3 regions of the Mesorhizobium subarcticum genome follow, and region 2 is predicted to be linked to each of the others. Evidence: riboswitches for the same ligand, from Rfam matches in the RefSeq annotation. Region 2 holds a riboswitch; each other region holds the start of a gene.
The links. Region 2 has a riboswitch for cobalamin ahead of ACZYHG_RS19630 (DUF1636 family protein). Riboswitches for the same ligand answer to the same signal wherever they lie in the genome.
Positions count from the first base shown of each region.

Region 1: it holds a riboswitch for cobalamin, as region 2 does, so the genes downstream of both, ACZYHG_RS04320 (aromatic ring-hydroxylating oxygenase subunit alpha) here and ACZYHG_RS19630 (DUF1636 family protein) in region 2, are expected to answer to the same signal.
Region 3: it holds a riboswitch for cobalamin, as region 2 does, so the genes downstream of both, ACZYHG_RS27170 (DUF1636 family protein) here and ACZYHG_RS19630 (DUF1636 family protein) in region 2, are expected to answer to the same signal.

Region 1 is NZ_CM144237.1:937,934-947,947, reverse strand. Features, by position in the region: gene ACZYHG_RS04340 (glycosyltransferase family 2 protein) at 29-784, opposite strand; gene ACZYHG_RS04335 (serine kinase) at 781-1,830, opposite strand; gene ACZYHG_RS04330 (PqqD family peptide modification chaperone) at 1,863-2,312, opposite strand; gene ACZYHG_RS04325 (FAD-binding oxidoreductase) at 2,435-3,535, opposite strand; gene ACZYHG_RS04320 (aromatic ring-hydroxylating oxygenase subunit alpha) at 3,556-4,803, opposite strand; cobalamin riboswitch at 4,918-5,118, opposite strand; gene ACZYHG_RS04315 (DUF680 domain-containing protein) at 5,622-5,819, shown strand; gene ACZYHG_RS04310 (DUF680 domain-containing protein) at 5,888-6,124, shown strand; gene ACZYHG_RS04305 (ABC transporter ATP-binding protein) at 6,206-7,318, opposite strand; gene bglA (beta-galactosidase BglA) at 7,350-9,014, opposite strand; gene ACZYHG_RS04295 (carbohydrate ABC transporter permease) at 9,019-10,014, opposite strand, start outside.
Region 2 is NZ_CM144237.1:4,014,901-4,024,914, forward strand. Features, by position in the region: gene ACZYHG_RS19620 (cobaltochelatase subunit CobN) at 1-1,237, opposite strand, end outside; gene cobW (cobalamin biosynthesis protein CobW) at 1,359-2,411, opposite strand; gene ACZYHG_RS19630 (DUF1636 family protein) at 2,408-2,842, opposite strand; cobalamin riboswitch at 2,883-3,086, opposite strand; gene ACZYHG_RS19635 (winged helix-turn-helix domain-containing protein) at 3,116-4,315, opposite strand; gene ACZYHG_RS19640 (NADH-quinone oxidoreductase subunit A) at 4,637-5,002, shown strand; gene ACZYHG_RS19645 (NuoB/complex I 20 kDa subunit family protein) at 4,993-5,574, shown strand; gene ACZYHG_RS19650 (NADH-quinone oxidoreductase subunit C) at 5,579-6,184, shown strand; gene ACZYHG_RS19655 (NADH-quinone oxidoreductase subunit D) at 6,194-7,384, shown strand; gene ACZYHG_RS19660 (NADH-quinone oxidoreductase subunit E) at 7,385-8,722, shown strand; gene nuoF (NADH-quinone oxidoreductase subunit NuoF) at 8,733-10,014, shown strand, end outside.
Region 3 is NZ_CM144237.1:5,528,325-5,538,338, forward strand. Features, by position in the region: gene ACZYHG_RS27145 (HlyD family secretion protein) at 1-865, opposite strand, end outside; gene ACZYHG_RS27150 (MarR family winged helix-turn-helix transcriptional regulator) at 862-1,341, opposite strand; gene ACZYHG_RS27155 (FecCD family ABC transporter permease) at 1,499-2,548, opposite strand; gene ACZYHG_RS27160 (ABC transporter substrate-binding protein) at 2,548-3,495, opposite strand; gene ACZYHG_RS27165 (ABC transporter ATP-binding protein) at 3,543-4,331, opposite strand; gene ACZYHG_RS27170 (DUF1636 family protein) at 4,328-4,789, opposite strand; cobalamin riboswitch at 4,812-5,018, opposite strand; gene ACZYHG_RS27175 (substrate-binding domain-containing protein) at 5,272-6,261, opposite strand; gene ACZYHG_RS27180 (ABC transporter permease) at 6,330-7,379, opposite strand; gene ACZYHG_RS27185 (sugar ABC transporter ATP-binding protein) at 7,379-8,896, opposite strand; gene ACZYHG_RS27190 (LacI family DNA-binding transcriptional regulator) at 8,893-9,891, opposite strand.

The DNA.
Region 1 (10,014 bases), 3.1 Mb from region 2:
GCTGGATCTGATCCGATTGCGCCCGGCATCACGTCATCGGCCAATCATTCAAGGGGCTCTTCATCTCGAAAATACCCGGAATCTCGCGCAGCGACGGATCGGCCTTGCGCCGCCGAATCGACTTGTGGATTGCGCGCAAATGATTGCGGACCCTATCGCCGTGTTCCCTGGTTACATTCCCCGCGTGGCGCCGGTAGTAGATCGCGACGCTGTCCAGCAATTCGTAGTTCGGACCGCTTTCGAAAACCCGCAGCAGATAGTCGGTGTCCTCGGACTGCTCGAACTCCTCGTCGAACTGGCCCGTTCGCTCGACAAGACTCCTGCGAAACAAGGCAGTGCTCAGCGAAATTCCCCGGACCGTCATGGTGCGGCTATCAAATGTAGGCTCCAGCCGCTCGTCGTCAATCCGGTCAGCCAGGGTCATCAGTGAATAGGTCAACTCCAGGGTGGGGGTGGCGCGGAAATGCGCAAGATCGGTCTTGAAGCGCTCGGCCAGGGAGATGTCGTCCGAATCCAGGAAGGACACGAATTCGGTGTCCGCGGGCAACTGCCTCAGCCCGGCATTGCGTGTCTTGGCAACGCCCATGTTCTCTTGCCGGAACAGGCGGATGCAGGGGTTCTCGACCATCATCGAGCGGACGGCCTCTGCCGAACCATCCGTCGAACCGTCGTCGATGACGATGATGTCGAGATCGGCGGCATCGCCCTGGCGGACCAGCGAGCGCAAGGCCGAAACGACATAGCGTTCGCGGTTGTAGACAGGCATGATCACGCTCAACTTCACGAGGCAACCCGCGTTAGAAAATCCGCAACAGTGCCGGCGATCTCCTTAGGATGCGTTCCCAAGGACAGACGGTAGCTTGGTAGCAGCCGGGTGAGGTCGCCGAAGAAACGGAAGCCGCTTTCGCGCTCCCCCGGCATCTGCATGATGCCCGACGGCGCCAGTGCTATCATGGCGTCTCGACGCGACACCGGCATGATCGAACTCGTCTCGCCACCGCCGATATGTGGCACCACCAGCGCAGCGATGTCCAGCGCTGCGGGCACCGGCCGGGGCGCGATGTCGGCAATGTGAAACGTGTGCTTGCCTTGCCAGTTCAAAGGGCTCGCGATCTTCAGTCGCTGCTTCAGGCCCAGCCGGGCGAAACCTCGCGGATCCTGTTTCAGCGTTGAAAACAGGGGTCGCGCGGTCACGCCGCCGGCAAGATCGATCAGCACGTAGTCGTCGCCGACGCTGTCCAGCCCGTTGAGCAAACCGGCGGCGACGGTGCCGGATTTGCCGGCGCCGCCCGCACCGGCGATCAGCACGCCCTTGCCATTGGCACCGAGCGTGCCGGCATGGGTCAGCCGCATGCCGCGCGCCGCATACTCCCAGTGCAGGAATGCCCGCAGCGGCGCTGTCGGCTCCCAGGGCGGAAAGGCATCGGCCGCTTCCATCAGTTGCACGCCAGTGCGACGTTGCGGATCGTAGACCTGCCAGAAATCCAGATCGTGAAAATAATGGCCACGCAGCCCGGCCTCGGCGAGCCGTTCGGCAAAGCCGTGTTCGGTGAAATGCGCGTCGCCCCATCGCGCCGGCTCGGGGATGCCGGCGATGCCGGGATGGACGATGAAGATGCGGCATGCCAGCGATTCCCGCTGGTCTTGCGCGGCCTCCACGAAAGCATGACCAAACGCATCCGCAAGCACCCCGGGACCGACATGAGCGATCAGTTCCAGTCGGGGCAGCTGGACCTTACGCGTGGCCGGATAATCCTTAGCCACACTTTCGGCGGCGGTGATGAGATACCGGGCGTAATCCGGCAGGGTTTCGAGCGTGACGCGCGGCATCCTGCGCCTCTATCCCAGCCGCAACCGGCCCGTCAGGATGCCTGCTTGACCGCCGGCCAGCCCAGGGGTTCCTCGACCTCGTGTATGGGATCCACAATGATCAGGTCGGCGAGGTCGTCGTGAATGCTCACATGGAGCGGCTCGCTCGTGGCGGCAAGTTCGGCGGGCAGCTCGCCCGGCAGCGGTTGCGCCGTCGCTTCCAGACGTGCCAGCAATCCCAGGTCGAGCAATTGCGATATGAAGTGGTCGAGTTCGGCCGCAGCTATTGTCGAGCCGCCTGCGGCCAGCCCGATCAGGGCCTGGGCATCGATCCCCGACGAAAGCGCCTGCCAAACCCTGCTGCCGGAATCTGAGAAGCCGAAATATTTGCCATTCGCAAGGTTGAGCACCACGGCCTCGCCATCGAAGGATTCGAAGACAATATCCCTGTTCGCAACCGCATAGACATTGGAATCACGCATTATCGTCGCCCCGCCCCGCAATTCCGCCCCCCAGCAGGATCGCTTCACCTACAACGCCTGTAAACGCTCGGTTCTTTGTTGGCAAGGCAACCGGTGCTGGCAAGGCGCCGAGCATTTCGGGACTCAGTTGGTCGCCAAGTGGATCACGCTTCGATTTCGAGCGCTGACAGCGGCTTCGAGCAACAGGCCAGGATGAAGCCGTCATCGATCTCGTGATCGAGGATGCCGCCATTGTGGCTCATCTCGACAGCGCCGGAGACCTTCTTCACCTTGCAGGTTCCGCACAGACCGAATTCGCAGGCGGCAGGTATCCGCACGCCCGAAGAACGTGCCGTCTGCAGCACGGTCTGGCCGGCGACGCATTCGGCGTCGACGTCCGAAAGCGCGAACCGGATCGGGGTTGCGGCTTCGAAGGGAACAGCCGCGCCGTCTTGCGCCGGCGCTGCGAATGGCGCCGGGATTTCCTCCACCGCAGGCGCGGCAAAGCTTTCCTGGTGATACTTCGTCATGTCGAAACCAGAAGCGTCCAGCATGCCACGCACGGCACGCATGAAAGGATCGGGGCCGCAGCAAAAGATTTCACGTTCGCGGAAATCGGGCGCGAGCAGCGGCAGCCGGATGGCGTCGATGCGGCCCATATGGCCGTACCAGCCCTCGCGGCTCGACCGCTCCTCGATCATGAAGCCGAGCGACAGGCCCGGCATATGGCCGCCGAGCAGTTCGAGCTCCTTGCGGAAGATGATCTCTTCGGCGCGCCGTGCGCAATTGACGAAGCCGACATCGGTCCATGGCGCGCAGTCGTTCAGCCAGCGCAGCATCGACATCATCGGCGTCACGCCCGAACCGGCCGAGATGAACAGATATTTGGCCGCCGGATGGCTGTGCAGCGAGAAGTCGCCACTCGGTCCATAGGCTTTGACGTGCGAGCCGGGCTTCAGATGGTCGAACATCCAGCGTGTGCCGATGCTGCCTGCCTGCGCCTTCACCGTCACCGCGATGGAGAACGGCCGTGACGGCGACGACGACAGCGTATAGGTGCGCATCAGCGGCCCGTCTGGCGCCGGCAGCTCCAGCGTCACGAACTGGCCCGGCTTGTAGCGGAACCAGGTCTGGTTGTCGGAGCGAAAGGTGAAGGTCTTCACGTCAGGCGCCTCGTCGCTGACGCCGATCACTTCCAGCACCTGGAGCCTGTCGTTCCAGGGCGCCATCTGATCGAGATGGCGATAAAGGCCAAGGTCAGTCATCGCGTTCATTCCTTAACCTCTCAAGCCACGCTGCGCAGCGCCGGCCGGCCGCCTTCGGCAAGGCGCGGACCGATGAAGCGCGCGTACCAGTCGACGAACTGGATCACGCCGCCCTCATGCAGCTCCGAATAGGGGCCGGGTTCATAGGCCGGCGACAGGATGCCAAAGGCGTTTTCCTCGACGATGCGGCGGTCCTGGTCGTTTGTCTCGGTCCAGACATGGATGAGCTCGGCGAGATCGTAGTCGACGCCCTCGACCGCATCCTTGTGCACCAGCCATTTGGTTGTCACCGCGGTTTCCGTGGCGCTGATCGGCAGCACGCGGAAAGTAACGGCATGGTCGATGAGGATGTGGTTCCACGTCGTCGGGTAGTGATAGTGCATCAAGGTGCCGATGCGGTCGGCCGAGACGCTGTCGGACAGGTTCTTCTTCACCGCGCGCTTGCCGGTCATCGTGTAACTGACCGCATCGCGCAGCAGCGGTGCGCGCGTGGCGCGGTATTGTCCGGCCGGATCGATGCGGAACTTGCTCGGCAGGCTGGCGGCCTCGCATTTCGCCCAGTGCGCCAGCATTTCGGGATCGCTGTCGGCGCCTTGCACGCCGGTCACGGTCGGTGCTTCCGGGAAGGTCTTGCAGAGTTCCGGGTGGTTACCGGCGCAATGGTAGCATTCGCGGTTGTTTTCCCAGACGAGTTTCCAGTTGCCCTTCTCGACAATGGTGCTCTCGAAGGCGACCTTCGCCTCGCCCAGCCGGTGTGGCTTGAGATAGGGTTCGATCATCGCCCGCATCGGTGCGAAGTCGGCCGGCTCCTTTGCCAAACAGATGAAGATGTAGCCGGCGACACTTTCGCAGGCGACCGGCTTCAGGCTGAACTGGCTCTTGTCGAAACCGTCGGCCATCTGGCGGGCGAACAGCAGGCGGCCGTCCAGCTCATAGGTCCACTGGTGATAGGGGCAGACCAGTTTGGCGGCGGTGCCCTTGTCGGTGTTGCAGACACGGCTGCCGCGATGGCGGCAGGAATTGTGGAAAGCGTTGATCTTGCCCTGCTGGTCGCGCACCAGCACGACCGGATAGTCGCCGATCTGCACGGTGATGAAGCTGCCGGGCTTCGGCAGTTCGCAATCATGGCCGATGAACAGCCAGTCGCGATACCAGATCAGCTCCATGTCCAGCTTGAAGTAGTCCGGGTCGGTGTAGAAGGGTTGTTCGAGCGAGAACCCGTCCCTGCGGCTGTTCAAGAGCCTCAGCATGTCGTTGCGAGCATCCATGTCCTGTCCTCATACTTCAAGGACTGAACTGGTGGTGACGGAGGAAGGACCGGACGCAGGCCGGCGGAAGCCGGGCATGCACCATCCGCCTCTTGACCGCCCACCGCGATCAGTCGAGTTCAAATATCTCGGGCTGGTTTCCGGGCTCTGGAGTGTCCTTGCGGACGGTCGCGACACCTTCCCAGGCTTTCGCCCAGTGGTCTCCCGTTGCGACTTGAACTCCACCACCGTTGCGGGGGCAGCGCCGGACTTTGACCGGCTTCCCAATTCTCCGCCCCGTCGTCACGAAGCGGCACCTGAGATGCCATGATCTAACCACGGCAACGATCGCGACATCGGCATGAAAGCGACATCGTATCCATGCGGCGCGACACGCCGGACGAAACGCTCCGGCCAGCGATTGAACAGCTGAGATCCGGTCTGGCTAGCAATCTGTGCCGTTTCGAATCGTCTCTTTTTCGGCTCCTGGCGCGGGGAAAACAGGCCAACGGTATCGAAAAGTGACTATTAGCAACTTCTAAAATCGAACCGAACGGTTCGTTTCTGTTGACAATGCGTGCAGGACGGTGTGAACGCTGACGCCCGGATACACTCGGTGAGTGGGTCGGCATGTTTATTTAAGTAATTGTATTAAATACACAAAAAAAGATGATCGGCATGCTTATTAAAATTACAAGATGTAAAATCATGGCCCAGACGGAACAACTTCGTGATTGGAATCCGGCAGACGGCTCACCCACATCGGGGCTGTCCGAACGACGCGATTTCATCCCAAGACACGCCGCTAGACGGACAGCAAAAATACTGGAGTACTTAAAATGAAAAAGATCATTCTCACTGCCGCCGCCCTTCTGGCGATTTCCGGCAGCGCCTTCGCTGGTAGCGACCACTACGGCTCGAATGCCCCTGCAGCCACTGCTGCTGTCGACAGCTCGTACACCGCTTCGGTCAAGAAGTCGGAACCGGCTGCTCAGACGCCTGCCACGGGTGCCGACCGCAACCTCTTCGGCCACTAACAGCCGATCCTCCGGAGCGGTGGGCTTGCCTGCCGCTCTGTTGAAACTTGAAATTCAGGAGACTTGAAATGAAGAAGATCATTCTTGCTGCCGCCGCTGTTCTGGCCATTTCCGGCAGCGCTTTCGCCGGCAGCGACAACTACAACGCCAATAGCGCCAACCCGCCTGCTGCGACTTCGGTTGACAACTCGCGTACGGGTTCGATCCGCGAAAACGGCTCGCCCGTCTACAAGCTGCTCAACTCGTCGGGCGACGTGCAGAAGTCGGCGCCCCAGGGCAGCGACCGGAACCTCTTCGGCCACTAACAGCCAAAGTCGATCCAAAAAAGAGCGGCGGGCCTGGCCCGCCGCTCTTTTTTGTGCCTTGATCCAGCGGGCCTGGCCGCTTCAGGCTGCCTTTGCTTCCGGTTTCTGGAGCGCGAAGGAATGTCCGTCCGCATCGAAGATGTGCAGGTCTTCGCCATTGGCACTGAGCCGCAATGTCGAGCCGCGCTTGACCTCGACATTGCCCGGCAGCTTGGTCACCAGTGGCAGGTCGGCGCGGCCAATGTCGACATAGACCAGCTGTACCTCACCGAGTTGCTCGACATAATCGACCGTTCCTTCGAACAGATACTCCGTGCCGATGGCGACAATCAGGTCTTCCGGCCGCACGCCGAAGCTCACGGCCGCACCCTTCGCCGAGGCGGGCGTGGTAATCGTCACCGTGGCCTTGCGCCCGCCGACATGGCTGACCACGGTCGGCGTGCCGGTCTGTTCGATGGTCGCCGGCAGGATGTTCATGGCCGGCGAGCCAATGAACTGGGCGACGAACAGATTGCCGGGCTTCTTGTAGAGATCCATCGGCGTGCCAACCTGCTCGATATGGCCGTCCTTGAGCACGACGATGCGGTCTGCCAGCGTCATCGCCTCGACCTGGTCGTGGGTGACGTAGATCATGGTCGTGGCCGGCATCGATTCCTTGAGCTTGGCGATCTCGATGCGGGTAGCGACGCGCAGTGCGGCGTCAAGGTTCGACAGCGGTTCATCGAACAGGAACACCTTTGGGTTGCGCACGATGGCGCGGCCGATGGCGACGCGCTGGCGCTGGCCGCCCGACATCGCCTTGGGCAGCCGGTAGAGATATTTGGTCAGCTGCAGGATTTCGGCTGCCTGTTTCACGCGCCGGTCGATCTCGGCCTTGTTCTCCTTGCCGATCTTCATCGAGAACGCCATGTTGTCGTAGACGGTCATATGCGGATAGAGCGCATAGGACTGGAACACCATGGCGATGCCGCGTTTCGACGGGGGCACGTCGTTGACCACCTCGCCATCGATCTTGAGCTCGCCTGAAGTGATTTCCTCGAGGCCGGCGATCGATCGCAGCAAGGTCGACTTGCCGCAGCCCGACGGACCGACGAAGACGATGAACTCGCCCGATTTGATATCGAGGTCGATGCCGTGGAGAATGTTCAGATTGCCGTAGGACTTCTTCACTTGTCTCAAATTGACATCGGCCATTGGTTTCCTCCCAGTGATGTCCTCAAAGATTTCAGTCGATGCGTCCGAACCAGGCGCCGTAGCCGCCGAGTTCGATCGAACCGGTGCTCGCCTGCCCGGAAAACCCGTGTCCCGGCAAAGGTTGCAGCGGCCGGTTACCAAGGTCAACTTTCGCCGGCTTGGCGCCGAGGTTGAAGGCACAGACGATCTGCTCATTGCCGGCGCCGCGGGTGAAGGCGACGGTGTCGCCCTGGCTTTCGATGAAGGTGATATCTCCCTTGGCCAGCGCCGGATGGGCGCGGCGGAAGGTGAGGAAGCGCCGGTAGTGCTCGAGCAGCGAAGCCTGGTCGCCCTGCTGGATATTGACTGCCTGCGACAGATGCTTGGCCGGCACCGGCAACCAGGGCTTTGCCTGGGAGAAGCCGCCATTTTTGGCGCCGTCATCCCACACCATGGGCGTGCGGCAGCCATCACGGCCCTTGAATTCCGGCCAGAAGCGGATGCCATAGGGATCCTGTAGATCCTCGAAGCGCAGATCGGCCTCGCCGAGCCCGAGCTCCTCGCCCTGGTAGATGCAGACCGAGCCGCGCAGTGACATCAGCAGCGCCGAGATCACCTTGAGATAGGCCGTAGGGTCGGCCTCATTGGCAGCCCAGCGCGAGGCCGGGCGCATCACGTCATGGTTGGAAAACGCCCAGCACGACCAGCCGTCGCTGGCGACCTTGCCGAAGGCCTCCAGCACTGAGCGGACCTTGCCGGCACTGATCTTTTCCGGCGCCAGGAAGTCGAAGGAATAGCACATGTGCACGCGCTTGCCGCCGGCGGTATAGGCTGCCACCACTTCCAGCCCGCGCTGCGAATCGCCGACTTCGCCGACCGCGGCGGTCGCCGGATACTCGTCGAGCAGGGCGCGGAAGCGTTCGAGGAAGCCGAGGTTTTCCGGCCGGCTCTTGTCGTAGATGTGATCCTGGTAGTTGTAGGGATTGACCGCCGGCGCGGTCTGGTCGTTGCGCTCTTCCGGCGGCAGTGGCGGATTGTTTTCCAGGCCCTGGCTGTGGAAGTAGAAATTGATCGTGTCGAGGCGGAAACCGTCGACGCCGCGCTCCAGCCAGAAGCGGGTGACGTCGAGCAGCGCGTCCTGGACCTCGCGGTTGTGAAAGTTGAGGTCGGGCTGTTCGGCCAGGAAATTGTGCAGGTAATATTGCTGGCGGCTGGTGTCCCATTGCCAGGCCGATCCGCCGAAGATCGACAGCCAGTTGTTGGGCGGCGTGCCGTCAGGCCTGGCGTCGGCCCAGACATACCAGTCCGCCTTGGGATTGGTGCGGGTCGACCGACTCTCTTTGAACCACGGGTGGCTGTCTGCGGTGTGCGAAAGCACTTCGTCGATCATCACCTTCAGCCCCAGCCGGTGCGCCTCCGCCGTCAGCGCATCGAAATCGGCCAGCGTGCCGAACATCGGATCGACGTCACAATAATCCGAGACGTCGTAGCCGAAATCCTTCATCGGCGACTTGAAGAAGGGCGAGATCCAGATGGCGTCCGCGCCGAGTGCGGCGATGTAGGGCAGCCGTTCGATGATGCCTTTCAAGTCACCGATGCCGTCGCCATTCGAATCCTGGTAGCTGCGTGGATAGATCTGGTAGATGACAGCACCTCGCCACCAGTCGCGGTCGGCGGCGACGTCAGGGTTCGAACTGGCCTTTAAAGCGGATTGCATGGTCTCAGCCTCCTTTTACGGAACCGGCAAGCAGCCCGCGGACGAAATAGCGCTGCAGCGAGAAGAACACGATCAGCGGCACGATGATGGTCACAAAGGCCGATGTCGTCAGGATCTCCCAATCGCCGCCGCGTGAGCCAAGCAGTGCGTTGAGCTTGGCCGTCAGCACGATCTGGTCTGCTTCGGTACCCAGGAAAACCATTGCCACCAGCAGATCGTTCCATACCCACAGGAATTGGAAGATGGCAAACGAGGCCAGCACCGGGAATGACAGCGGCAGCACGATCTTGACGAAGATCTCGAAATCGCTGGCGCCGTCGATGCGCGCCGATTCCATGATCTCGCGCGGCAAGCCGGCAATATAGCTTCGCAAGAGATAGATGGCGAAGGGCAGGCCGAAGCCGGTATGCGCCAGCCAGATACCGAGATAGGTCTTCGACGGCACGCCGAAGAACGTGCCGACGCCGTTGTAAAGCTTCAACAGCGGGATCAGCGACATCTGCAGCGGCACGACCAGCAGGCCGATGATGACCGCGATCAGCAGTGCCCGGCCGGGAAAGCGCATCCAGGCCAGCGCATAGGCGGCAAAGGCGGCGATCAGGATCGGGATGACGGTCGCCGGAATGGTGACGGTCAGCGAGTTCATGAACGAACGGCCGATGCCTTCGGAAAGCAGCACGGTCTTGTAATTGTCGGTGGTGAATTTCGGCGGCGCCGACGAGGCGTAATAGACGCGCTGGCCGCGGTCGCCCTCGAACGCCTTGGGCGAAGCCATGACGAAGCTGCCGTCGGCATTGACCTGCAGGGTGACGCCGTCACCGAGATCGGCCGAACTGCCGGCCGTATACTGCGTCGGTGCCGCCGCCTTGACGCCGAAGGCGCTGATCGCACGCTTGGCGCCATCGCCGAAGATGTTGCCCTCGAGAACGAACTTGCCGTCCTTCTGGGTCTGCGCCGAGGCGGGCGGCAGCCGGCCGGCTTCGGTCTGGCTGGAGCTGGA
Region 2 (10,014 bases):
GCAGCATGGCAAGCACACTGGACGGCACGTCGAGACCGACGGCATAGCCGGTGCGGCCAGGCGCGCTTGGATAATCCGGGATCAGGATGGCGAGCTTGCGCCCGGCGCGGGGCGTCTCCTGCAGGCGAATGAACGCAGCGACACGGTCTGCCACCTGCGCCACACGATCCGGTTCGGGCCGGTTGGAGAAAGCGCGATGGCCGAGCGCGGGATCAACCTCGCTCTCGCCCTTGAAGGAAATCGCTCCGGCGAGGATGCGGCCATCAAGTTCGGGCAGCACGACATGCATGGCAAGGTCGGCGGGTGCCAGGCCGCGCTGATTGTTTTCCCAGACATCGCGGCGGGTGGTGGCGACGATGACCTGGAAGACGGGCACGCCGGCGCGGTCGAACAGGGTTTCGACGCCGGGCTCGGCGCCGGAGGCGAAGGCGGTCGCGGTGATGATGGCGGCGGGGTTTAGCGTGGCCAGCGCGGTTTCGACGAAGGCGAGGGAGGTCGGGTCTTTCAGGCTGGAGACGAAGATGGGGATCGGGGCGATGCCGCGCTGGCGGAGCGCTTCAAAAAGCGCGTCGATGGGCGCGACGTCGGCGGCGAGCAGCATCGAGCGATAGAACAGGATGGGGATAACACGAGCGTTGACGTTGTCAACGCCGGCGTTTGAAAGATCCAGTCGTTCCACAACTCCGCGCCCAGGCTCGTAAAATCCGGCCTTCGGCACTGCAACCGGCGCCGAAACCGTTGCTTCCCCTCCAGCCAAGCCTGCCAATCGCTGAACCAGCGCGCTCATATTGGCCGGGCCACCCTCGCGGAAATAGCCGAGCAGCGCGTCCAATTCCTCACGCGGCAGCGTTGAGGCTTCGATCAGTCTGAGGTCCTCGTCGTGGCTTTCACCCGGAAGCAAAGCCAGCTTGATGCCGCGTTCGCGGGCTGTCGAGGCAAGCTGGTCGCAGCCGTAGCGCCACCAGTCGTAGCCGCCGAGGATGCGGACAAGGATGATTTTGGCGTGGCGCGCCACACGGTCGATCCAGAGGTCGACCGACATGGGATGGCGCAGGTCGCGCAGCGCCGCCAGCCGCATCGAGGGCAGGCGGGCGGCATCCGCCTTCCATGCGGCCGCAAGGCCAGCAAGGTCGCTGTCTGTAAAGGACAGGGCCACGATATCCGCCGGCGTCTGCCGCAGATCGACCGGCTCGGCGAGATCGTCGAGCGAGGCGGAGGTCGTGGTGAGGATATGCATCGCGGTCTAGCGCGGTTATCCGTTTCACGGAAACGGCGAACCGCTCTATCTCCTTGTTTTTACGCAATTCCTGTGGGAAGCCCGTGAAACACTTTTCCTGGAATTGCTAGGGCGGTTGGCGTCAGCCGGCGAGTATAGCTTCGATTGCCGGGCGGTTCAGCCCCTTCAGGCCAATGACGACGAGGCGCGAGCGGCGATCGTCTTGCGCCGTCCAGGCGCGGTCATAGTAATGATTGACGCGCGGCCCGACGGCCTGCAGCAAAAGCCGCATCGGCTTGCCGCCGACTTCGACGAAACCCTTCACGCGCAGCACATTTTCCTGTTCGGCGGCGGTGGCGACGCGCTTTGCCAGATCATCGGGATTGGCGATCGAGGGAATGTCGACGATGAAGGTGTCGAAGTCGTCATGCTCGTGGTCGAAGGCGCCGTCATGATGGGACTTGCGGTTCTCGATGTCGTCCTCGACGGCGAGCCCGAGGCCGAGCAGCACGGAGGGATCGACCTTGCCATGCGACGTCGGCACGATTTTTACCGCGCGGGCGGAATGTTCATTGATGATGGCGTTGGCGCGGGCCGAACCGGCGGCGTCCATCAGGTCGCTCTTCGACAGGATGATCAGGTCGGCGCAGGCGATCTGATCCTCGAACACTTCCTCGACCGGGTCGTCATGGTCGAGGCTGTCGTCCTGAGCACGCTGCGCCTGCAGGGCGTCCATGTCGTTGGCGACACGGCCCTCGGCCAGCGCCGGGCCGTCGACCACGGCGATGACGCCATCGACCGTCACCCGGCTCTTTACGCTCGGCCATTGGAAGGCCTGGACCAGCGGCTTGGGCAAAGCGAGGCCCGAGGTTTCGATCAGGATGTGGTCGACTTTCGGCGTCAGCGACAGGATCTTGTCCAGCGCCGGAACGAAATCGTCGGCCACGGTGCAGCAGATGCAGCCATTGGCCAGTTCGACGATGTTTTCCTCCGGGCAGGTGTCGATGCCGCAGCCTTTGAGGATTTCGCCGTCGATGCCGATGTCGCCAAATTCGTTGACGATGATCGCTATGCGCTTGCCGCCGGCGTTTTCGAGGAGATGGCGGACCAGCGTTGTCTTGCCGGCGCCGAGGAAGCCGGTGACAACGGTGCAGGGTACACGGGAGAGATTGCCGGCCGGATTTGGAGCGCTCATGGTTGGTCCTTCAGCATGTCGAGAGGTGGAATACGGGCCACGAGGCCGCGCTTGAGGGAATCAGGCCGGCCGCGCCATGGGATGAGGCCATCGGTCGAGGTGGCGAAGAGTTTTGCGCAGGTGATGAGGTCGGGGCCGCTGGTCGGGGTCAGGTCGCCGAAGACATAGCTCCAGCAGCCATCGCGCAGGATCGCGGCGCTGAGACGGCGCTTGCAATTGCCAAGGCATTCGACCGTGCGGACGCGGATATTGTCGGCCGCTGCGGCGCGGCGCGTATCTTCGGCCAAAAGTTCGCCGGCGCGGGGATGCGCGTCGGAGCCGGCCTCATTGCGGCAGGAAGCACAGACGATGACGGTGACGCCCGCCAAGGCATCGTTGTCGGCGGACGAGATATCCGCTGTGCCAGCCGAAAAACTGCTGTTCTGGTCCAAAAAGCCGGGCTCCTTGCCCGGAAACCCGCCGGGCGATCGGATTCTTCTGTCGCAGACGGCAGGTCTCCTGGCTCGCGGGTCATCGCCTTGGATAGCCGCCTTCCCGGGAACTCCCAGTGGCTTTCGGCCTTGGCTCTTCGCTTACAGTTGCGGGGACAGCCGCGGATTTGGGATTTCGTCCCGCACCGCATTCCCTCTTAGCCCTTGCCGTTGCGGGCAGGGGACCGTCTGGATCGGATTTAGGCTTTTGCGGGTGGCGGTGTCAACGCGGGGTTACGACATGGCGATGTCGGCCAGCGCCGGACCCAGACCACCGGCCGGCGTCACGTCCATGCGTTCAAGGCCAAGCCAGCCCTGCATCTGCTTCAATTCCTCGAACAGTTGCGCAGCGGTTTCAGGCGGTGCGCCGGGTTCGGGGTAGGCGGCATGGACGCGCAGGACGCTGCCCGGCCGGTCAGCCCTCAGGTCGACGCGCGCCACGATCTTGTCGCCGAGCAGGAAGGGCAGGACGTAATAGCCGTATTGGCGCTTTTCGGCGGGCGTGTAGATTTCGATGCGGTAGTGGAAATTGAAGAGGCGTTCAGAGCGCGACCGTTCGAAGACCACCGGGTCGAACGGCGCCAGCAAGGCGCGGGCCTCGATTTTCCGGGGCAGGCGGGCGTCCTTGTCAAGGTAAGCCGGCTTGTCCCAGCCCTCGACACGCACCGGCAGCAGTTCGCCCAACTCGACCAGTTCCTCCAGCCGGCCCTTCATGTCGGCCGGCGACAGGCGGAAATAGTCGCGCAAATCGCCTGATGTCGCGATGCCGTGGGCGCGGGCCGAGATGCGCAGCAATTCGCGATGCGCGTCCTCGGCAGCCGGCACCGGCAGATCGAGGATCGCCTGCGGCAGCACGCGTTCCGGCAGGTCATAGAAGCGCTCGAAGCCGCGGCGGTGCGCCGTGGTGATACGACCGGCCCAGAACAGCCATTCGAAGGCGTGCTTGGCGTGGCTCCAGCCCCACCAGCCGCCCGAACCCTTCTGGCCTTCCAGCGCCGAAGCGGCAATCGGGCCGCGCGCGACAACCTCGCGGTAGATCTCTTCTATATAGGCGGCGTGCTCGCGACCCCATTTGGCCAGGCCGAGATACATTTCATCGCCTTGTTCGGCGCGCTGCATGCGCCAGCGCATCAGCGGGTAGGTCTCGACCGGCAGGAACGAAGCCTCATGCGCCCAGTATTCGAAGATTGTGCGCTTGCGGGTGATGGCGGCATTGTCGAGCAGAGCGAGCGGGTAGGGGCCAAGCCGCGAATAGAGCGGCATGTAGTGAGCGCGTACCACCGCGCTTACGGAATCGATCTGCAGCAGGCCGGTGCGGGAGAGCACGCGGGCGAAGTGGCGGCGGTCGGGCGTGCCACTTGGCCGGGGATCGAGAAACCCTTGCGCGGCGAGCGCGATGCGCCGAGCCATGGGGAGCGAGATCTTTTCCTTCATTCGGATGCGACTCTGAGGCGGTTCTGACGGATGATTCCAAGCCATGCTAGCAGGGTTTTGGCGGCAACCGTGTCAGGAGACAAAAGTGGAGTAAAAAATGAAGGAAATCAAACAGGAGCCGATCGGACCAGTTTAGCGCGACATGCCGTCCAGGACGGTGTTTTGAACAAGGTTTGACTTGCTTCGCTGGAAGTGCTGCGCTAACCCTCGCCGCGTTGCAACATAGGCCCCTTAAAACGGTTCAGCGGTTAAACTGTCACGCTTCCGCATTAAGGTCCGGTGCTGTAATCAAAGTGGATTGGCTCCAACGGAAAGCCGAGCATGAACGCACTTCTCAGTTCGTACCTGCCCATTGTCTTGTTCATCGGCGTGGCGCTGGTCGTCGGCTTGGCGCTGCTGGCCGCACCGTTCCTGGTGGCGTACCGCAATCCCGATCCCGAAAAGCTGTCCGCCTACGAGTGCGGTTTCAACTCGTTCGACGACGCCCGCATGAAATTCGACATCCGCTTCTACCTGGTGTCGATCCTGTTCATCATCTTCGATCTGGAAGTGGCCTTCCTGTTTCCCTGGGCCGTGTCCTTCTCGAAGATCGGCATGCTCGGCTTCTGGTCGATGATGGTGTTTTTGGCAGTGCTGACCATCGGCTTTGCCTATGAATGGAAAAAAGGAGCGCTGGAATGGGATTGAACGACAGTTCAGGTACCCTGGTCGCGCCGAAGCCCAAGGGCCTCATCGATCCCAACACCGGCAGGCCGGTGGGGGAGGACGATCCCTTCTTCCTCGAAATCAACAATGAGCTTGCCGACAAGGGCTTTCTGGTCACCTCGACCGAGGCGCTGATCACCTGGGCACGCAGCGGTTCGCTGATGTTCATGACCTTTGGTCTGGCCTGCTGCGCGGTCGAGATGATCCACACCTCGATGCCGCGCTACGATTCGGAGCGGTTCGGTGTCGCGCCGCGCGCGTCACCGCGCCAGTCCGATATCATGATCGTCGCCGGCACGCTCACCAACAAGATGGCCCCGGCGCTGCGCAAGGTCTACGACCAGATGCCGGAGCCGCGCTACGTCATCTCGATGGGCTCGTGCGCCAATGGCGGCGGCTACTACCACTATTCCTATTCGGTGGTGCGCGGCTGCGACCGTGTGGTGCCGGTCGACATCTATGTGCCCGGCTGCCCGCCGAGCGCCGAAGCCCTGCTCTACGGCATTCTTCTCTTGCAGAAGAAGATCCGCCGCACCGGCACGATCGAACGGTAAATCCATGGCCGCATCCCTTAGCGAACTGTCGACCTATCTCGGCGAGAAGCTGATCGGCCGCGTCAACGACGCGGCGATCGCCTTTGGCGAACTCACCGTTCATGTCGAGCCGCGCGACCTGGTCGAAGTGATGACCTTCCTGCGCGACGATGCGCGTTGCCAGTTCATCTCCATCATCGATGTCTGCGGCGCCGATTATCCATCGCGGGCCAAGCGCTTCGACGTCGTCTATCACCTGCTCTCGCCGAAACAGAATGTGCGCATCCGCGTCAAGGTTCTGGCCGACGAGGAGACGATGGTGCCGTCGATCACCGGCGTGTTCCCGGGTGCCGACTGGTTCGAGCGCGAGACCTACGATCTCTATGGCGTGCTGTTTTCGGGCCATCCCGATTTGCGCCGCCTGCTGACCGATTACGGCTTCGAAGGCCATCCGCTGCGCAAGGATTTCCCGCTGACCGGCTTCGTCGAGGTGCGTTACGACGACGAAGCCAAGCGCGTCATCTACGAGCCTGTGGAACTGAAGCAGGAATTCCGCAATTTCGATTTTCTCTCGCCTTGGGAAGGCACGGACTACGTGCTGCCCGGGGACGAAAAAGCCAAGACGAATTGAGGCGCCAGAATGGCTGAAACCTCCGTCCGCAATTTCAACATCAATTTCGGGCCGCAACACCCTGCGGCGCATGGTGTTTTGAGGTTGGTTCTGGAACTCGACGGCGAAGTCGTCGATCGCGTCGATCCGCATATTGGCCTGCTGCATCGCGGCACGGAAAAGCTGATCGAGGCAAAAACCTATCTGCAGGCGGTGCCTTATCTCGACCGGCTCGATTATTGCGCGCCGATGAACCAGGAGCATGCCTTTGCTCTGGCCGTCGAGCGCTTACTCGGCATCGAGGTGCCGAGGCGCGGCCAGCTGATCCGCGTGCTTTATTGCGAGATCGGCCGCATCATGTCGCACATCCTCAATGTGACGACGCAGGCCATGGACGTCGGCGCGCTGACGCCGCCGCTGTGGGGCTTCGTCGAACGCGAAAAGCTGATGGTGTTCTATGAGCGTGCCTCCGGTTCGCGCATGCATGCCGCTTATTTCCGTCCCGGCGGCGTCCACCAGGACCTGCCGCGCCAGCTGGTCGAGGATATCGGCAAGTGGATCGACCCGTTCCTGAAGTCGATCGACGACCTCGATCGTCTGCTGACCGGCAACCGCATCTTCAAGCAGCGCAATGTCGATATCGGCATCGTCTCATTGGCCGATGCTTGGGCCTGGGGCTTTTCCGGCGTCATGGTGCGCGGTTCGGGCGCGCCGTGGGACCTGCGCAAGTCGCAGCCTTATGAATGCTATTCGGAAATGGATTTCGACATCCCGATCGGCAAGAACGGCGACTGCTACGACCGTTACCTCGTGCGCATGGAAGAAATGCGCCAGTCGGCCAGGATCATGCGCCAGTGCATTGATCTGCTGCTCGGCAAGGAAAGCACCGGCCCGGTCTCGAACCTCGACGGCAAGATCGTGCCGCCGAAGCGCCAGGCGATGAAACGCTCGATGGAAGCGCTGATCCATCACTTCAAGCTCTACACCGAGGGCTATCGCGTGCCGGCCGGCGAGGTCTATGCGGCCGTCGAGGCGCCGAAAGGCGAGTTCGGCGTCTATCTCGTCTCCGACGGCTCCAACAAGCCTTACCGTTGCAAGCTGCGCGCGCCCGGTTTCGCGCATCTGCAGGCGATGGATTTCCTCTGCCGCGGCCACATGCTGGCCGACGTCACCGCCGTTCTCGGCTCCCTCGACATCGTGTTTGGTGAGGTCGATCGCTAAATGTCAGTCCGCCGTCTCGCAGAAGCCAGCGTCCAGCCAGCATCCTTCGCCTTCAACCGGGCGAACGCGGCAGCGGCGAAGCAATGGATCAAGAAATACCCGAAGGGCCGCGAGCAGTCGGCGATCATCCCGTTGCTGATGATTGCGCAGGAGCAGGAAGGCTGGGTCACCAAGGCCGCGATCGAGACGATTTCGGACATGCTGGGCATGCCGCGTATCCGCGGGCTCGAGGTCGCGACCTTCTACACGCAGTACCAGCTCAATCCGGTCGGCACCCGCGCGCATATCCAGGTTTGCGGCACCACGCCTTGCATGCTGCGCGGCTCGGAAGCGCTGATGGATGTCTGCCGCTCGAAAATCCACCACGACCAGTTCCACACCAATGACAAGGGCACTTTGTCGTGGGAAGAGGTCGAGTGCCTTGGCGCCTGCGTCAACGCGCCGATGGTGATGGTGTTCAAGGACACGTTCGAGGATCTGACGCCGGAACGGCTGGCCGAAATCATCGATCTTTATGACGCGGGCAAGGGTGCCTCGGTGGCGCCGGGACCGCAGAACGGTCGCACCGGCTCGGAGCCGGCCTCTGGCCTGACGACGCTGAAGAGCGAAAAGGCGATCCTCAAGACCACGCGCGACAAGGAAGCCAAGGCGGCGACCAAGGCCGCCCAGAATGCGGCGCCGACCGCTGCCGCCGCGCCAGTCGCAGCCGCGCCGGCCGCCCCTGTGGCGCCGGCTGCCTCTGTAGCGCCGTCCAATGCCAGCAAGCCGAAAACCGACGCGCCTGAAACCAGCCCGGCCCTGAAGACGCCTTCGGCGACCAAGGTGGCGCCGGCAGCTGAGACGGCGGCGAGCGTTTCGGCACCGCCGCTTTCGGCCGCCAACGCCAATACGGCGGCGCCCGAAGTCGAGAAGGTCGCCAAGCAGCGCAATGGGCCGACGGCCAAGGCCGAACCGGCCGCTGCGTTCAAGGCGCCGGAAGCCCAGGCCCCGGCCGCAACCGCGCCGGCGGCGAAAGCTTCGGTCACGGCAAGTGCAAAGTCGGCAAAGCCGTCGTTGGACGACAAGAACCGTCCGGCCGGTATCGACAGGCCGGCCGCGGTCGACGACCTCAAGCTGATCTCCGGCGTCGGCCCGAAGATCGAGGGCATCCTGCATACGCTTGGTATTTTCACCTTCGCGCAGGTCGCTTCGTGGAAGAAGGCCGAGCGCGAGTGGGTGGACGGCTATCTCTCCTTCAACGGCCGCATCGATCGCGATGACTGGGTCAAGCAGGCCAAGGCGCTCGCCAAGGGCGGTGTCGCCGAATACATCCGCGTTTTCGGCAAGAAGCCGGTCTGAGGGACGAAAAATGCTTCAGGACAAAGACCGCATCTTCACCAACATCTACGGCCTCTTCGACAAGTCGCTGGCCGGCGCCATGGCGCGCGGCGCCTGGGACAACACGCCCGGCATCGTCGCCAAGGGGCGTGACTGGATCGTCAACGAGATGAAGGCGTCGGGCCTGCGTGGCCGTGGCGGCGCCGGCTTCCCGACGGGCCTCAAATGGTCGTTCATGCCCAAGCAGAGCGACGGCCGACCGAGCTACCTGGTCATCAATGCCGACGAATCCGAGCCCGGCACTTGCAAGGACCGCGACATCCTGCGCAACGACCCGCACACGCTGGTCGAGGGCGCCTTGCTCGCCGGCTTCGCGATGGGCGCGGTCGCCGCCTATATCTATGTGCGCGGCGAGTTCATCCGCGAGCGCGAGGCGCTGCAGCGGGCCATCGAGGAGGCCTATGAGGCCAAGCTGATCGGTAAGGGCAACACATCAGGCTATGATTTCGACGTCTACATGCATCACGGCGCCGGCGCCTATATTTGCGGCGAGGAGACGGCGCTGCTCGAAAGCCTTGAAGGCAAAAAGGGCCAGCCGCGGCTGAAGCCGCCATTCCCGGCCAATGTCGGCTTGTACGGTTGTCCGACAACGGTCAACAATGTCGAGTCCATCGCGGTGGCGCCGACCATCCTGCGTCGGGGCGCGGCCTGGTTCTCGTCCTTCGGGCGGCCCAACAATGTCGGCACCAAGCTGTTCTGCATCTCTGGCCACGTCAACAATCCGTGCACCGTCGAAGAGGCGATGTCGATCCCGTTCCGCGAGCTGATCGAAACGCATTGCGGCGGTATTCGCGGCGGCTGGGACAATCTGCTCGCGGTCATTCCGGGCGGCGCTTCGGTGCCGCTGGTGCCGGCGGAGCAGATCATCGACGCGCCGATGGATTTCGATGCGCTGCGCGACCTCAAATCGGGCCTTGGCACGGCGGCCGTCATCGTCATGGACAAGTCGACCGATGTCGTGAAGGCGATCGCGCGGCTGTCCTATTTCTACAAGCATGAGAGCTGCGGCCAGTGCACGCCGTGCCGCGAAGGCACCGGCTGGATGTGGCGGGTGATGGAGCGGCTGGTGCGTGGCGAGGCGCAGAAGCGCGAGATCGACATGTTGCTCGACGTCACCAAGCAGATCGAAGGCCACACGATCTGCGCGCTGGGCGATGCGGCGGCATGGCCGATCCAGGGTCTGATGCGGCATTTCCGCGGCGAGGTGGAGCGGCGCATCGACGAGTTTTCGCGCAACGCGCACCGGGCCGAAC
Region 3 (10,014 bases), 1.5 Mb from region 2:
TTTCCTTGAAATTAGCGTCGATCCAGGTGTCGCCGGTCTCGACCAGGGCAAACAGTGGCGTACCCGAGCCGACATATTGGCCGACCTTGAATGACGAGGCCTGGCTGATGACACCATCGGCCGGCGCCTTGACCGTGGTCTGCGCCAGATCGTAGGCAGCCTTGTCGCGGGCGGCCAGTGCAGCCATCACGGTCGGGTGCTTGTCGGTCTCGATGTCGGGATTGCCGGCAAGTGCCGCCTTGGCGCTGATGATGCCTTGTTCGGCAACGGCCAGCTGCTGCTTGGCCTTGTCGAGATCGTTCTTGGCCTGATCCAGCGACGACTTGGCATTGATGCCCTTCTGGGCCAGATCAGCAGCGCGGTCGTATTGCGACTGGGCGAAATCGACCTCGCTGGCGTCGGATTTCTGTTGCGCCATCGACTGGCTGTAGGCGGCGCGCAACTGCTCGATACCAACACGTGCGACCGCAACTGCCGCGTCGGCCTGTGCCAATGCGATCCGGTAGGGTTCAGGGTCGATGGCAAAAAGCACGTCGCCCTGCTTGACCAACTGGTTGTCGAATATGTCGACCTGAACGATGCGGCCGGCCGTGTCCGAGGCAATAGACACTTTGGCCTGCTGCAAATTGGCGTTCTCTGTCTCTTGGTAGCGGCCGCCGGTGACCCAGACGTAGCCGCCGCCGATGACCAGCGCAGCCGGAAGCACAAACATCAAAAGCATGCGGCCAATGCGGCGCTTTTTCTTTGGTGCCGGAGCCGGCTCTTGCACCGGAGGCGCGACCGCAACGGGAGCGGCAACCGGCTGGCCCGGCGCTTCCATCTCCACCTTGGGGGCGTTTTTGTTGACCTTGGCCACCGCGTTCATGCTGCTGCGCCTTTCGCAGGCTCGACTTTTTCCGAGGACGAGGTATCGCCGTCGGCGAGATTCTGTGCCATCGCATCAAGCGCGGCGATCAGGACGCGACGGTCCTGCGGCGAAACGCCAACAAGCGATTCCTCGTAGACCTCGCCGGCGAGACTCTTGACCTCGGCATAGGCGGCGCTCGCCTTGGCGGTCGGAAAGATCATGCGCACACGGCGGTCGGCGGCGTCGGAACGGCGCTCGATCCAGCCGCCCTCCTCCATCCGGTCGACGAGGCGCGAGACGCTGATCGGTTCGATTTCAAGCAGTTCGGCGAGCCTTGCCTGGCTGATGCCTTCTTCCTTGGCGACACGCACCATCAGGCGCCATTGCGCCGAGGACAGGCCAAGCCCGCTGGCGCGTGTTTCGAAGCGCTTGCGCAGCAGCCGTTGCACGTCGTGGATCAAAAATCCCAATCTGTCGATGCCATCTGAAACCATGAGCGGTATATATAATAAGCGTGCTTACTAATCAAGGTGTCACATTCGCGGAAGCCGGTAAATATGCGTGACGGACGTGCATCGCGATCGTGGTTAGCGATAGGTGAAAGCTCACCGACCTTTGGAAGGCAGTTGGGCAGGCAGAACCGGCCGATTTTTACAGGCGGTTTCGCACAATCATCGTGACGACGAAGAACGCGCCGACCGAGCTGGTGATGATGCCGATCGGCAGTTCCTGCGGCGGCAGCAGGGTTCGGGCCAGAAGATCGCTTGCCAGCAAGAGCACCGCCCCGAACAGCGCACAGCTTGCGATCAGCCGCAGATGCAAGGGGCCTGTCAGCGGACGCGACAGATGTGGGATCATCAGCCCGACGAAACCAATCACGCCGGCGACCGAGACCAGGATGGCCGTCGAGAAGGCGGCGACGAGAAAGGTCGTCCTGCGCATCCGAGTCACCGGCACGCCAAGGCTTTCGGCGGCATTCTCACCGGCCAGGAAAGCGTCGAGCCGGCGGTGGTTCCACAGGGCGTAGGCCAGAATGGTGCCCGCGCCCAGGACGCCCAGCCAAAGATTGTCCCAGCGCGCCAGGCCAAGGCCGCCCATCGTCCAGAACAGCACGGAGTGGGCGGCGCGCTGGTCGCCGGCAAACACCAGATAGTTGGTCAAGGCGGTGAACAGGAATGAGACGGCAAGGCCGGCGAGGATCAACCGTTCGGGGCCTTGCCCCCTCACCCGCGCGACGAGCAAAAGCACGACGCAGGCGGCCAGTATGCCGCCGGTGAAGGCCGCGACCGGCAAGGTCCAGATGCCAAAGGAGTCACCAAACACCGTGATGACGGAAACAGCACCCGCGGCGGCTCCCGACGACAGGCCGAACAGGAAGGGATCGGCAAGATCGTTGCGGGTCACCGTCTGCAGCAGTGCGCCGACGACACCCAGACCGGCGCCGACACAGATCGCCAGGATCGTGCGCGGCAGCCTGAGGTCGACGACGATCTTGCCGATCGGACCGGACACGTCGTGCCCACCCAGCCCAACTGCATGGCCAAGCGAGGCAACAACATCCGTCAGTGGGGTCAACGTCGAACCATAGGCGATCGACAGCAGTGCGAGAGCGGCCACCGCCACCGCGCCCGCGGCCATGGCCAGCGTGAATGCCTTGTGCCCCGAACGCGCACCGGATCTCTGCCCAGGGGCAAGATGCATCAGAACGCTTCCGGATGCATCGCCTTGGCGATCTTGGCGATCGCTTCGATGTTCGCCGGCCCGGGCGTCAATTCGGCATAACGGAGAGCCACGAAGCGCTCGTTCTTGACCGCGTCCGTCTCCTTCATCGCCGGATGGGCTTTGAGGAAATCGAGCAGTTTCTTGTAGCCGCCACCGTCCTGGTAATCGAGCAGGATGAGGAATTGCGGATTGCGCGATGCCACCGTTTCCCAGTCCGTGTTGCCCCAGCTGGTGTCCATGTCGGCCATGATGTTGTCGCCGCCGGCCGCTGTGATCATGGCACTCGGAATGGCGAATTTTCCGGCGGTGAACGGCTTGTCCTCGCCTGAGTCGTAGAGGAACACCCGCGTTCCCTTGGCGCTGCCGACTTTCGCCGTGATATCGGCGAGCTGCGCCTTCCAGCCGGAGACGAGCTTCTCGGCTTCGGCGTCATTGCCAAAAATCTTGCCCAGTTTTTCGACGTCGCCATACAGCAGGTCCATCGAAGCGGCGGGGCGGTTCTTATCGAGATGGACGCAGCTTTCCGTCAACACCAGCGTCTTGATGCCGTGTGGGGCAAGTGTGTCCGGGGTCACCTCGCCACCCGGCTTCATGCCATAGTACCAGCCGGCGAAGAAGAAATCGGGCTCGACCGCGACGAGGTTTTCGAGCGTCGGGTATTTTGGCGCCAGTTCCGGTATGGAGCCTTGCTCAGCCTTGAATTCTGGACCGACCTTGTACCATCCGGTGATGCCGGTCAGGCCGACGATCGATGGCTGCAGCTTCAGCGCGAAGGCCATCTCGGCCATGTTGAGGTCGTGGATGACGGCGCGCTTGGGCGGCGCATCGAAGGTCAGCGGTTTGCCGCAGCTGTCGACGGTGACGGGGAAGGCGAAGGCTGTCGAGGCCAGCAGCGAGAAGACGAGCGACAGTGCGAGACGTTTCACGGATTTTGCTCCTTGGTTGAACAGTGTCAGAAGAACGATGGGTTCGGTCAGGACGGCGGCGCGGCGCGGTTTGGAACATCGAACACCGTCAGTTCGCGATCCTCGGTGGGATGGCGCAGGCGAAACACGTCGACGCCGAAAATCTCGCGGATCAGTTTTTGCGTCAGCGCTTCGCGCGGTGCGGCCAGTGCATGCAGCCGCGCTTCGTTCATCACCGCGACCCTGGTGGCGAACGGCGCCACCAACGCCAGATCGTGCAGCACCGCGATCACCGTCATGCCGAAGCCGGCCACGAGTTCGAGCAGTTCCGCGCGGGCGCGCGGGTCGAGATGGTTGGTTGGCTCGTCGAGGAACAGCACTTTCGGTTGCTGTGCGACAGCGCGCGCGAGCTGCGCGCGTTGGCGTTCCCCGCCCGACAGCGAGCCAATGGTGCGGCCAAGCAGTGGCAGCAGGCCGGTCCGGCGCAGTGCATCCACGACAATGTCGCGTTCGTCGCTCCTGCGCCTCAGCCCGGCATGCGGGACGCGGCCAAGTTCGACATAGTCGATCACCGCCAGCCGTGGATCCGGCTGGTCGGTCTGGCCGACGACGGCGATGTGCAAGGCCCGCTCGGCGGTCGAAATCCTTTCCAGCCGGCGCCCGCCAAGCTTCACCTCGCCCGAACTTGGCCTGAGCATGCCCGACAGCATGCGCAGCAGCGTGGTCTTGCCGGCGCCATTGGGACCGATGATGGCGAGGCGATCGCCTGATGTCACCGAAAGGCTGACCGCATGGACCAGATTCCGGCCATCCGCCACCGCGCCCAGGTCGCGCGCTTCGAGGAGTGGCATGGTCATCGGCTGTTGCCCGCCAGATTGCCCGGGATGCGAGCCAACGTCTTGCCGGCCAATCCTGCCGGACGCTGTCCCGAGTTGCACCAGCCATCGGCGCGCGAAGCGTAAAGCCCAGCAAATCGCACGAGATCGCCGGCATCGGCCTGCGCATCGATGGAGCCGAACAGATAGGCAGCCTTGCCAGGCGCCTGGAAAGCCACCGTCAGCGGTCGTGCGCAGCCCGCCATGCATTCGACGCCTTCGACCGTGAAGCCACGCGCCACGGCGGGTTCATGGTGGGCCGAGAGCCGGGAGCACAAATCGGCGCACAGGCTTTCGCCCGACCTGATACCAGTCGGGATGTCGCGGCAAAGCGTACACACGATGATGCGATGATGGATGGCGCCGTCCAATTTTCCGTCACTTTCCAAAACTGGCGACGGAAGGATGTTGGCGAGCCGGCCGACAAGACCGACGTCCACGTCTCCTCCCGGCACACCCCGTCCGGTCAACTCAGTGATGGCAGGTCTCCTGGCTCGCGGGTCTTTGCGCAATCCTGCCTTCCCAGCCTTGCCGGCCAGTGGCACTTCGGATCTTGCTCACCGCTTACAGTTGCGGGGGCAGCCACGGTCTTGATCCCATGGGGATCTCACCGTGTTCCCTTTTCACCCCTTGCCTTTCGGCGTGGGGACCATCACCGGGCCATGCTAATTTTGCCCGAAGCGCATCGCAACGATTCTTTTCGACTAAACCTGTCACCATCCCGGCACCCAGCCGGGGCTTCCTCGGAGAAAACCCATGCAACTGCTTCCGTTGGTTATGTAATAACAGAACATTAGAAGACCGCCCCTGCCACTGTCAATCCCTAGCCCGCCCCTTTCGAGTTGCCGTGACGGCTGTGAAGCGCAGACAGGGCGGAGTTCGCGTGAACCCCGCCCTGAATTTGATGGCTAAGGCAGCCGGCCTATTTGCCCGACAGCTGCTTGGCGTTCTCAGGCGTGATCGCCGTGGTGTCGACAGTGACCGTCGTATCCACCGACGAAGCGCAATCGAGCAGTATCTTCTTCGACATCTCGATCGCTTCCTTAGCGCCGGTCGGATAGGTGAAGGTCGCGGCCCAGTCACCCTTGGCCACGGCTTCGATGCCGCCTGCCGGGCCTGGCAAGCCATCAGTACCGATGATCTTGACGTCTTTGCCGGCGCCCTTGGCGGCGAGCAGCGCGCCGGCCGCCATCATGTCGTTGGAGGCATAGAGCACCTTGATATCGGGGTGCGCCTGAAGCATGGCGGAGAAGGCAGTCTGGGCTTTGTCCGGCACCCAGTCGGCGGCCTGCTCGGCCACCACCTGGATCTTGGCGTTTTCCTTGACGCCGTCCTTGAAGCCGTTCAGCCGCTCCACCGCCGGCGTCGAGCTCGGCAAGCCTTCCAACACCGCCGCCTCGCCGCCATCGGGCAGCAGGGTCTTGGCGGTGTATTTGCCGGCCTCGAGCGCGATCTTGTAATTGTCGCCGCCGATGAAGGCGGTGTAGTCCTTGCCGGGGTCGCCGACCGTCTTGCGGTCGAGCTCGATGACCGGGATGCCGGCATCCATGGCGCGCTTGACCGCCGGCGTCAGTGGTGCCGCCTCGAAGGGCGAGATCAGGAGCAGATCCACCTTCTGGGTGATGAAGTTATCGACCTGCGAAGTCTGCGTGTTTACGTTGCCGGCGCCGTCGGCGATCTGCAGCGTGAAGCCCGGCACTTGCTTGGCCGCCGCGGTCAGTTCGTCATTGACATGCTGGCGATAGGGCTCGGCGTTATTGGCCTGCGAAAAGCCGATGATGAACTGGCCGTCCTTGGAGCAGGCCTTGACCAACGGGTCGGCAGCCTGGGCAGTTCCCGCAATGCACAGGCCAGCGCCTGCCAGAAGCACGGCGTGAAGCACGCGCATCGATCCTCTGTTCATGGTTTTCATAACTCACTCTCCTCCTCGTTGGGCCGGGGGCCCGACCTTGGTTTCAGTCGTCATTTGCCGCATTCCTCCTAACGACCCAAACCCTCGCGGCGGCGAACGAGGGATTGAAGCACTGCCGCCAGAACGATGATCGCGGCGGTTGCCAGCAGTTGCATGGCTGGCGTGATGTTGTTGAGCTGAAGGATGTTGGCGAGCGCGCCCAGCATGATGGTGCCGGCGACGGTGCCGACCATCGAGCCGGCGCCGCCGAACAGGCTGGTGCCGCCGATGACCACGGCGGCGATTGCCGTGAGTTCATAACCCATGCCGTCATTGGCGCTGCCGAAGTTGAACTGGCCGGCATGCACGATGCCGGCAAGCGCAGCGGCAAAGCCGGTGATGGCATAGACCGAGATCTTGACCATCGAGACCGGCACGCCTGAAATGCGCGCCGCGCGCTCATTGCCACCGACGGCAAAGACATAGCGGCCGAAGCGCGTGGTGTTGAGCACGATCGTTGCGATCGCGGCAAAGACGATGAAGACGATGGTGGCGACCGGCACGGTATTGTGGAACAGGCGCTCCCCCAGCACCGCGAACACCGGCGGCGCCAGGCCTGGCCCGTCACCATAGGAAATGTTGATGTACTGGTTGCCCGAAACGACCAGCGCCAGGCCGCGCGCCGCCTGCAGGCCGGCGAGCGTGACGATGAAGGGCTCGAGTCGGAAGCGGCTGGAGATGGCGCCCTGGATCGTGCCGAAGACGATGCCCATGATGAGCACGGCGAGGATGGTGGGGATAAGCCCGAACCCGCCGGAGATCATCATCGTCGCGGTGACGACGCTGGACAGCCCCAGCACCGCGCCAACCGAAAGGTCGATGCCGGCGGTGATGATCACGAAGGTCATGCCGATGGCGATGATGCCTGTCTCCGACACCGCGCGCACGATGTTGGCGATGTTGTCGGGGTCGAGGAACAGGATTGCGCCGTGACGGCGCGGCGAGAAGATGATGCCACCGATCGCCACCAGCACCAGGCCGATCAAGCTCTGGAAGCGCACGATCAACGCCAGAGGATCGCGATGCACCGGTGCCGCGGCCACCGGCCCGCTTGCCGTCGAAATCTTGCCTTCAGACATCAGGCCTCCCTGCCATTTGCCGCGGCCAGCACCGTGTGCTCGTCGACGCCGCCGATGAATTCCGCCACGTTGCGCCCCTGGCGCAGCACCACGATCCGGTCGCACAGACCGATCAGCTCCGGCATCTCGCTGGAGGCAACCAGGATGCCGAGCCCTTGTGCCGCCAGTTGCCTGAGCCGAGCGTAGATTTCGCCCTTGGCGCCGACATCGACGCCGCGTGTCGGCTCGTCGAGCAGCAGCAACCTTGGATTGCCGAGGATTTCCTTGGCCAGCACAACCTTCTGCTGGTTGCCTCCGGACAGCGCGCCAACGGCGATGTCGGGATTCTTCGGCCGGATGTCGAACTGGCCGAAGGACTGCTTCACCGCATCCGCCTGGCGGCGCGGCGACATCAGGCCGAATGGCGAGATGCTAGATATCACCGACATGACCAGGTTGAGGCCGACGGCCATTCTGAGCATCAGGCCGCTGCCGCGCCGATCGTCGGTGACGAAAGCGATACCGGCATTGCGCGCGGCCTTGATGGAATTGAGGTTTACGGGCCGGCCATCGATGGCGACCTCGCCTTCCCAGCGGCCCGACAGGCCGGTGCCATAGAGTGCGCTGAGCAACTCGGTACGCCCTGCGCCCATGATTCCGGCAAGCCCGACGATCTCGCCCGCCTTGACTTCGAGCGAGACGCCGGTCGGCGGCTGCCATCCGGCACTTTCATGGGTGAGCCTGAAGCTCGCGTCGCGCAGGCTGAGCAGCGTCTTGCCGGCCCTCGTGGCGCGTTCGGGATAAAGTTCGTCCAGCGGCCGTCCGACCAGGAGCCGAACAAGCTCGGCCTGCGGCGCGTGCGGCTCGGTGACGCCGGCAATGCTGCCGTCGCGCATCACCGTCACCCGGTCAGCGATCTGCGGCACCTCCTCGAGACGATGCGAGATGTAGACGATGCCGACTCCGCTGGCGGCGAGCTTGCGCATGATGTCGAACAGCCTCTCGACCTCGCTGACCGTCAGCGCCGCCGTGGGTTCGTCCATGATCAGCACGCGCGAGGCGTAGGACAGCGCCTTGACGATCGCCACGACCTGGCGCTGGCCGATCGACAGGTTCGCCACCATGCTGGCCGGATCGATGGCCAATTCGATGGCCTCGAGCCGCTTGCGTGCCTCGCTGCGCATCGCCGGCACATCGAGGAACCCGCCCGGCCGCATCAGTTCGCGACCAAGGAACAGGTTGGCGGCGACGTCGAGCGTCGGCACCAGGTCGAGCTCCTGGAAGATGGTGGCGATGCCGGCCGCTTGCGCCTCGCGGGGATTGTTGAAGGTAACCGGCTTGCCGTCGATATGGATGGCGCCCTCGTCCGGCGTGTAGACGCCCGACAGAAGGTTCATCAGTGTCGACTTGCCGGCGCCGTTCTCGCCAAGCAGTGCGTGGATCTCGCCGGATTTGAGGTCGAAATCGACACCGCGCAGCGCCTGGACGCCGCCGAAGCGCTTGACCGCGCCGGTGACGGAAAGCAGCGGCGCGCTCATGCAGGCCTCGCGCAGGACTGGCGGGTTTGCAGCGTCGCCTGCAGCCGCACCGCTTGCGGCTCGAGATCGCTGGATGCGATACGGGCGCAGAGCAAGGCAGCCGCTTGTCGTCCGATCTCGGTGCAGGGCTGCGCGACGAGCGTCAGTCGCGGCTCGAAGCAATCGGCCCATTCGAAATCGTCGAAGCCGGCAAGTGAGAGATCGCCTGGTATCGAGAGGCCTCTTTCGCGGATGGCGCGCACAGCGCCGATCGTTGTCATGTTGTTGCCGGTGATCAATGCCGTCGGCGGCGACGGCAGGGACAAAATGACGTGGGTCGATGCCGTGGCGCTCGCCGTGTCCACATTGTCGGGCGAGACATAGTGCGGCAGGCATTCCAGCCCATTGGCAGCCAGTGAAGACTGGAATGCCTCGATTCGCTCACGCGTCGTTGCCAGGCCCGGTTGACCGGCGATGTAGCCTATGCGCCTGTGGCCGAAGGAGGCGACGTGGTCGATGAGCGCCCGCATCGCCGTGTCATTCTCGACACCGATCTGGTCGAAACGCGCGTCGGCGAAACGGTCGATGAGCACGCACGGCAGTTTCTTCTCAGCCAGGTATTCGATTGCCCGCTGCGGTGCACCCGACGGCGCCAGAATGACACCATCGACACGCCGCTGGTGAAACGCGCGCACCACCGACAGCTCACGGTCTGGATCCTCCTGCGTGTCAGAAAGGAACACCATGAGGCCGAGCCGCGCGCATTCAGCCTCCACCGCGCAGATGATGTCGGTGAAATAGGGATTGGAAATTGCCGAGATCGCCAAGCCGACGCTGTTGGTCGAGGATACTTTCAGCGAGCGCGCCAACTCGTTGGGTTGATAGCCCATCACGGCGATCGCGTCGTTGATCAGTTGCGCCTTCTCGGGAGAGACAAAGCGGGTGCGGTTGATGACATGGGACACGGTCGAAACCGACACGCCGGCGCGGCGCGCGACTTCAGCCATTGTCGGCATGGTGGCTCAAACGGAGTGCTGGCAAGCGCTCCTCCCTGATGCTGCGTTTCCGGTCCGCTCTCATTGGATTTGGCAGATTTGAGATGACCATAATGTCATCGAAACGTTTGCGCAATCGCTTCG